Regions from separate parts of the Caballeronia sp. TF1N1 genome, predicted to be linked through region 1. Evidence: riboswitches for the same ligand, from Rfam matches in the RefSeq annotation. Region 1 holds a riboswitch; the other holds the start of a gene.
The links. Region 1 has a riboswitch for thiamine pyrophosphate ahead of LDZ28_RS12225 (FAD-dependent oxidoreductase). Riboswitches for the same ligand answer to the same signal wherever they lie in the genome.
Positions count from the first base shown of each region.

Region 2: it holds a riboswitch for thiamine pyrophosphate, as region 1 does, so the genes downstream of both, thiC (phosphomethylpyrimidine synthase ThiC) here and LDZ28_RS12225 (FAD-dependent oxidoreductase) in region 1, are expected to answer to the same signal.

Region 1 covers NZ_CP084626.1:2,617,533-2,621,712, reverse strand. The annotation lists gene LDZ28_RS12235 (hypothetical protein) at 1-95, opposite strand, end outside; gene LDZ28_RS12230 (ABC transporter ATP-binding protein/permease) at 235-1,977, opposite strand; TPP riboswitch at 2,226-2,353, shown strand; gene LDZ28_RS12225 (FAD-dependent oxidoreductase) at 2,556-3,698, shown strand; gene thiS (sulfur carrier protein ThiS) at 3,717-3,914, shown strand; gene LDZ28_RS12215 (thiazole synthase) at 3,941-4,180, shown strand, end outside.
Region 2 covers NZ_CP084626.1:1,043,534-1,047,713, forward strand. The annotation lists gene LDZ28_RS04775 (glycine zipper 2TM domain-containing protein) at 1-48, opposite strand, end outside; gene thiC (phosphomethylpyrimidine synthase ThiC) at 269-2,200, opposite strand; TPP riboswitch at 2,378-2,517, opposite strand; gene LDZ28_RS04785 (EamA family transporter) at 2,819-3,757, shown strand; gene LDZ28_RS04790 (DUF4397 domain-containing protein) at 4,139-4,180, shown strand, end outside.

The sequences.
Region 1 (4,180 bases):
CCTTTCGTTACCCACCGCGCCCCCTTGTTGACGATGGATTTTGGCGCGTGGCGCATCGATTCGAGATCGTCGTCTGTCAGTAGAAGGAAGTCCATCGATTATTTGTGACTGTCTGCCGTAACGCTTCGAAGTCTATGACGTCGCGCGCAGGGCAAGTTACTCACCGCCACAAATAAGAAAAACCGCACCCACAATTGCTCGCGGATGCGGTTCTTCATTCAGCAAGAGACGGAATCAAACCTCCGCCATCGTCCTCTCTATCTCGATCCGATAATCATGGAACAGCGCCACCGACTCCCGGTGCGCAACGCTCAAAATCGCCGCCTTCGGCAAACGTTCGACGAGCGTGTTGTAGATATGCAGTTCGTTATCCGCATCGAGGGCGCTGGTGGCTTCGTCGAGGAACAGGAAGTCGGGCTTGTGCAGCAGCACGCGCGCGGCGGCAAGACGCTGTTGCTCGCCCGGCGACAAGCTGCGCGCCCAGTGCGCACTTTCTTCCAGGCGGTCGCCATACTCGGCCAGATTGCACAGACGCAGCGCCTCGCGCGATTCCTCGTCGGTGAAGGTGCCACCCGGCGACGGATAGCTCAACGCCGCGCGCAGCGTGCCGATCGGGAGATAGCTCACTTGCGGGATAAACAGCATCTTCGCGTCGACGGGTGCGTCGATACTACCGTCGCCGAACGGCCAAAGGCCCGCCAGAGCCCGCATCAGCGTGCTCTTGCCCGCGCCCGACGGCCCGACTATCAGCCAGCGCGATCCCGGTTCTATCGTCACATCGCCCACGCGCGAAAGTGGCGTGCCATTCGGCAACGCGAGCGCAAGCCCCTTGGTCGTCAGCGCTTTCGTGCTCGTGTAATGCAGGTTGATACCGCCATGCGCCGTTGCCGGCGACGTTTCCTCGCGGATATGCGTCGAGCGCATCACACGCTTGAATTCGCGCAGACGATTCACCGTGGCGCGCCATTCGACCAAGGTCGAGTAACTGTTGATGAACCAGGAGAACGAATCGCTGACCGTGCCGAACGCCGATGAAATCTGCATCAAGACGCCGAACGAGAACGCGCCCGCGAAATAGCGCGGCGCGGCAACCATGATCGGGAAGATGATGGCGATCTGTCCGTAGAAACTGAGCACGAAGGTCATGCGCTTCGTGTACTTCATGATCATCCACCAGTTGTCGCGAATGCGCTGGAAAATGGTCTTCGCGTTGGCCGTCTCGGTGGCGATGCCATCGTAAAACGCGATCTGCTCGGCATTCTCGCGCACGCGAATCAGCCCGAAGCGGAAATCGGCCTCGACCTTCTGTTGCTGGTAGTTGATCGACACCAGCGGATGCCCGACCTTCTGAATGATGACCGAGCCGATGATCGCGTAAAGCGCCGCCGCCCAGACCATGTAGCCGGGAATGACGAGCGGCGTGCCGAATGCCGTGATGGTCAGCGCGCCCGCGAGCGTCCACAAAATGGTGATGAACGTGACGAGCGTGACGAGCGTGGAAAGCAGATCGAGCGACAGAGACAGCGTGGTGGTCGCGAAGGATTGCAGGTCGTCGCTGATCCGCTGGTCGGGGTTATCGGCGAGACGGTCGCGTTCTATGCGGTAAAAAGCGCGGTCGCCGAACCACTGTTCGAGATACTTGTTGGTCAGCCACTGGCGCCAGCGGAAGCCGAGCATCTGCCGCAGATACCTCCCATAAACCGCAAGCAGAATGTACGCGAAGGCGAGGCCGGTGAAGACCAGCAGAAGGTGCGGAAAGTCGTGGACGTTCTTGTTCTGCAGCGCGTTGTAGAACGCCGCGCTCCAGCTGTTGAGCCGCACGTTGATCCATACGACCGTCATGTTGATCGCGATGATGGCAACGAGCAGACCCCATGCGAAGCCGCGCTCCTCCGAGACCCAGTAGGGCTTGATGAGGCTCCACGCAGAGACCGTGTCGGCTTGTTGCTGCGTGTTTTCCGGTTGAGAATTGGCCATGACCTTCCTGATGATATGCCGGTCCGAGTTACGAATGGACGCACCGCGCCGCGATACTCGCACGCGCAGCCTCTTTCCTGTCCCGCAGATTGTTCAGAGGTTCCCTTAACTGCCGCTTAATTCCGTGCTCATTCGCACAACCATGCGGAGAACCATGCTCGCGGCATTGTGCCAGAGTGCCGACTGAGGCGACCAAAGGCGGGGAATCCCGGTTTGCAGCGGCTTTGGCTTTCATGGTCTAATGATCTTCGACGAAACAGGGGTGCTTCGCGCGCGACGTCATCGAATTATCGGTGTGCTGGCGCGGCGAGGCTGAGAGAGACCCTTTGCACCCGATCCGGGTAATACCGGCGAGGGAAGTTTCCGGAGAACGCGCGGCCGTCGCGCCTTTCCTCCAGGTTCTTCCATCATCTTTCTTTTCCGCCTGGCGCGCGTTGTTTGCGTTGCCGCTGCCGGGCCGGTCTCTCCTCTGCAAGTTTTGTCTTCGCGTTCGTGCGTTTGCTGCACGGCGTTATCAGTCGTGGATAAGACCGGAGCGGCGCACAGCCTCGTTTCGATCGACAGGAGACATCGGAAAAGTGAACACGATCGATCAGCCCGCCGCGCGCCGGCCAGACTTCGCCGTCATCGGCGGAGGACTCGTCGGGCGGCTCGTGGCGTGGCAACTCGCGGGCGCGGGCCACGGCGTCGCGCTATACGAGCGCGGCGACGAGGCGGGCACGCAGTCGGCTGCGTGGGTGGCCGCCGCGATGCTCGCGCCGCTCGCCGAGGCGACGAGTGCGGAGCCGCTCGTCGTCGAACTCGGCGCGGCGTCGCTGGAACGCTGGCCGGGTCTCATCGCCGAGTTGCCCGAGCCGGTTTACTTTCAGCGCAACGGCACGCTCGTCGTCTGGCACGGCGCGGATCGCGCGGAAGCGCCGCTGTTCGAACGCAGGCTGCGCGCCAACGCGCCTGCAAGCTTGCTCGATGGCGGCTTCATCAAGCTCGCGGGCGCGGAAGTCGCGCAAGCGGAACCCGCGCTCGGCACGCGTTTCGCGCAAGGCTGGCTGCTGCCGCACGAAGGTCAACTCGACAATCGTCAGGCGCTTCGAGCGCTCGCGGCCGGACTTACGGCGCGCGGCGTGCGCACGCACTGGAATTCTCCGGTCGATGCCATGCCCGACGCGCGCTGGATCATCGATTGCCGTGGGCTGGGCGGCAAAACTGCGTGGCCCGCGTTGCGTGGTATTCGCGGGGAAGTGGCGCGCGTGCATGCGCCGGGCATCGGGTTGTCGCGGCCGGTGCGGCTGCTGCATCCGCGTTATCCGCTGTATATCGCGCCGAAAGAGGACGATCTTTACGTGATCGGCGCGACCGAAGTCGAAGGCGAGGACATGTCGCCCGTGAGCGTGCGCTCGGCGCTGGAACTGATGAGTGCGGCGTTCGCGGTGCATCCGGGTTTCGGCGAGGCGCGCATCCTCGAACTCAATTCTCAGTGCCGGCCGACGCTGCCGGATCATCGGCCGGCCATCGTCTGGGACGGGGCGCGGACCGTGCGCGTGAACGGCCTGTATCGGCACGGCTTCATGATCGCGCCGGAAGTCGCCGATGCCGCCTGCGCACTCGCCCAAGCCATCGCCGGCGGAACCGTCGCGGACGCCGCATCGTTCGCGGATTATCGCGGCGGCGCGCGCTGGTCCGAACTTCTGCATAGCGAACCGGCCATCGCGGCCGCGCTCTAGTCATCGAAAGTCAAAGCCATGAACATCCACATCAATCAGCGCGAATTCAGTCTGACCGATGCCGCCACCGTCACCGACGCGCTCGCCGCATTCGGCGCCAAACCGCCGTTCGCGGTCGCGCTCAACGGGCAGTTCGTCGCGCGCGGCGAGCACGGCACGAAGACGCTTCGAGCCGGCGACAAGCTCGACGTCGTGTCGCCCGTCGCGGGCGGCTGAATCCACCGAATCCGAAGGATCGAATCATGACCTCACACACCGCCGCCCATAGCCTCACGCTCTACGGCCAGACGTTCCCGAGCCGTGTGCTGCTCGGCACATCGCGTTATCCGTCGCTGCAATCGCTTTCGGATTCCATCGATGCCGCGCGGCCCGGCATGGTGACCGTCGCGCTGCGCCGTCAGTCCGAGACTGGCGAGGCCGGTTTTTTCGAAGTCCTCAAGCGTCACGGCGTCGCGCTGCTGCCAAACACGGCGGGCTGCCAT
Region 2 (4,180 bases), 1.4 Mb from region 1:
AAGGGAAACGACCACTGCTGCGGCGCCGATTTGTTTGATGATTTTCATGTCGACTCTCCAGAACGATTGATCAATGAAACGGCCGCGGCTTTGCCCACGCGTCCTGCCGTTCGATCACGATCTGGCTTTCATCGACGGACGCCGCAACGTTTTTTTCGCCGGTTCGTTCGTTTATCAGCAGGAAAGATGCCCGAAACGGTGCACGCGCGCGCCATGCAAAAACGGCCTGCAAGGAAGCACAGGCCGTTGCGTACAGTCAGCGTTTGCTTCAGGTCGGCTGATAAATCTCCGCGCCCTTCTTCACGAACTCGATGGCCTTGGTCTGCATGCCCTTGGCGAGCGCATCGCTTTCGGAGACGCCTTGCTTGGCCGCGAAGTCGCGCACGTCCTGCGTGATCTTCATCGAGCAGAAGTGCGGGCCGCACATCGAGCAGAAATGCGCGACCTTGGCGGAATCCTTCGGCAAGGTTTCGTCGTGAAACTCGCGCGCCTTGTCGGGATCGAGGCCGAGGTTGAACTGGTCTTCCCAGCGAAACTCGAAGCGTGCCTTGGATAGCGCGTTGTCGCGCACCTGCGCGCCTGGATGACCCTTCGCCAGATCGGCCGCGTGCGCCGCGAGCTTGTACGTGATGATGCCGGTCTTGACGTCGTCCTTGTTCGGAAGTCCGAGATGCTCCTTCGGCGTGACGTAGCAAAGCATGGCGGTGCCGAACCAGCCGATCATCGCCGCGCCGATGCCCGAGGTGATGTGATCGTAGCCCGGCGCGATGTCGGTGGTGAGCGGCCCGAGCGTGTAGAAGGGCGCCTCGTCGCACCATTCCAGCTGCAGGTCCATGTTCTCCTTGATGAGCTGCATCGGCACATGGCCGGGGCCTTCGATCATCACTTGCACGTCGTGCTTCCACGCGATCTGCGTGAGTTCGCCGAGCGTCTTCAGTTCACCGAGCTGGGCTTCGTCGTTCGCGTCGTAGATGGAGCCGGGACGCAGGCCGTCGCCGAGCGAGAACGAGACGTCGTACTGCTTCATGATCTCGCAGATGTCTTCGAAGTGCTCGTAGATGAAGCTTTCCCGATGATGCGCGAGACACCATTTCGCCATGATCGAGCCGCCGCGCGAGACGATCCCCGTCATGCGGTTGGCCGTCAGCGGCACGTATTGCAGGCGCACGCCCGCGTGAATGGTGAAGTAATCGACGCCTTGCTCGGCTTGCTCGACGAGCGTGTCGCGAAAGATTTCCCAAGTCAGGTCTTCGGCCTTGCCGTTGACCTTTTCGAGCGCCTGATAGATCGGCACCGTGCCGATCGGCACCGGCGAATTGCGGATGATCCACTCGCGCGTCTCGTGAATATGCTTGCCCGTGGACAGGTCCATCACCGTGTCGCCGCCCCAGCGGATCGCCCAGGTCATCTTGTCGACTTCCTCGCCGATCGACGAACTCACGGCCGAATTGCCGATGTTCGCGTTGATCTTCACGAGGAAGTTGCGCCCGATGATCATCGGCTCGCTTTCCGGGTGATTGATGTTCGCGGGGATGATCGCGCGGCCGCGCGCCACTTCATCGCGTACGAACTCGGGCGTGATGGCCTTCAGGGCGTCCTTGTCGAAAGGCACCGCGCCGAACGACTGGCCGGGATGCTGACGGCCCATCATCGCGGCGAGCTTTTCGCCGTTCGGACCGCTCGTCTTGAGGCTTTCGAGGTATTCGGCGCGGCGCTGATTCTCGCGAATGGCGATGTATTCCATCTCCGGCGTGACGATGCCCTGCCGCGCGTAATGCATCTGCGACACATTCTTGCCGGGCGTCGCGCGTCGCGGATGACGATGCAGATCGGGGAAGCGCAGCTCGGCCGTTTTCGGATCGGCGGCGCGCTCGCGGCCGAATTCGCTCGAAAGATCCGCGAGTTCCTCGGTGTCGCCGCGCGCTTCGATCCAGCCGGCGCGCAACGCGGGCAAACCGGAGCGGATGTCGATCTTCGCGTCCGGATCGGAGTAGGGGCCGGACGTGTCGTACACGTACACCGGCGGATTCTTTTCGCCGCCGAAACTGTCGGGCGTGTCGGACTGCGTGATCTCGCGCATCGGGACGCGGATGTCGGGCGTCGAACCCGTCACGTAGACCTTGCGCGAGTTGGGCAGCGGCGCGATGGCGGCTGCATCGACGATGGCGTTTTCGGAAAGGAACTTGGGATTCGCATTCATGTGCTGTTTCTCCTTTTCAGTCGCAGGGACGGTAATTGACAGCGAGCACGCGGGCGATCGAACGAACAACGAACAAACGAACGCCGGCGAGCTCGGCTGATTCAGGAGCTAGACAGGGAGGAACGAGATGGAAAGGTGCGGGCCCGAGAAGACGTGGCGCGTGAGAGAGATACCGTGCGCCGAGGCCCGAACGCTTCCCTGCGCTGGCATTATCCAGATCAGGTTCAAAGGGTATTTCTCACCCACATTGCACGGGCCATTCAGTCGACGCAGCCGGACGAATCGCGATGTGCAACGCAGGACCCCCGCGTTAGCAGGCGTCACCATACATCGTGGCGTGGCATCTTGGCAACCGTTCGCGAAGTTTGCGCTGAAGCGCAGGCGCTTACTGCATAATGGCGAGCGCGCGATTTTCGGTACTTACCCGGATGTCGTCAGCAGTCGCCCCGCCTGTCGCTTCCGCACTTCTTTCGCTCCGTCATGCCGTCCATCGTCAGTCCCGCCTCGTTCGTCACCTGGCGCGCGCGTTCTTCAAGCTCATGCCCCGTTCGGTCGATTGGCGGCAGTCCCCATTGCAAGTCTCTTGCCCCAATCCGGGCGCGCTTCGCGGAGTAATGCATGTCTGCCGTACCTCCGCGTCTGCCGCTCGGTTTTCCCGACCGCTTTCCGTTTCGCGCTCCTCGCAGCCTCAAGGGACGCGTCGCGCTCGCGCTGGCCGTCGTTTATCTCGTGTGGGGATCGACGTATCTCGGCATTCACCTGGCGCTCGAATCGTTTCCGCCGCTCATGCTCGGCGGCCTGCGTAACCTGTGCGCTGGCGTCGGTCTCTTCGTGATCGCCATGCATCGCAAGGCGGTGTGGCCGACGGCGCGTGAAGTACGGAATGCAGCGATCGTCGGGACTTTGCTCGAAGGTTTGTCGAGCGGGATGATGGCTTACGGCATGCGCACGGTGGGAACCGGCACGGCTGCCGTGATGGTGGCTACCGTGCCGCTCTTCGCGACGATCTTCACCGCGCTTGCCGGGCGCAGTGTGGCGAAGGGCGAATGGTTTGCGGTGGCGCTGGGTCTCTTGGGTATCGTGTTGCTCAATCATGGCGATCCCTCGCCGAGCTCGACCGTCGGCACGCTCGCCATCTTGTGCGCGGCAATTTTTTGGGCGGGCGGGGCGCATCTGGCAAGCCGTCTTTCGCAGCCTTCCGATCTGCTGATGTCGACTGCGTTGCAGATCGGGCTTGGCGGGCTTATCGCGACTGTCATCGCGTTCGTGTCAGGCGAGCGCCTTGGCCAAGTGAGCATGGGCGCGGGGTTTTCGTTTTTGTATCTCGTCGTGGTCGGATCGATGGCCGCGTATGTCGCTTATAACTTTCTCATTCGGAACACGAGCACGATTGTCGCGACGAGTTGTCTTTACGTGAATCCGGTCGTCGCGGTTTTATTGGGCGCTTTGTTGCTTGGGGAAATCATCACGCAGTGGACGGTTGTTGCCACGGTCGTGATTTTGATGAGCGTTGCGTTGTCGTTCTGGTTTGATTATCGGCGGCGGGGGTTGGTTTGAGCAGCGCGCCCTCCGCCTTTCCTTTTGTAAAAACCTCCTCCGCGCGCTGCATTCGCTACTATCCGGCGCCGCTTTAGTCGGCCTTCCAGCTCGGCCCGAGCAATTCCTCTAACGAATAACAAACCCTTGCGGCGCAAGGCTCGCCGTCATTTCGGCCGCCTCTGCGCACCGATGCAGGGCATGCGCATTGCTCAATGCCGTCACCCTCGAACGACAGTTTCATCGGCATGACACGAAAGCCTGTCGTTCAAGGGAATAGAAGCAAAAGAGAGAAGGGGTCTTCCGAGGCGCGCCGGGCAATACGCATGATCACTTAAGCGTGGTGCTCGCAGCGCGGACCGGACAACAAAATCAATGATCAAAGCTAAGGAAGGTGGAAACATGAAGCTCATCCGCACAGTCACCGCGCTTGCCGCCGTCGCC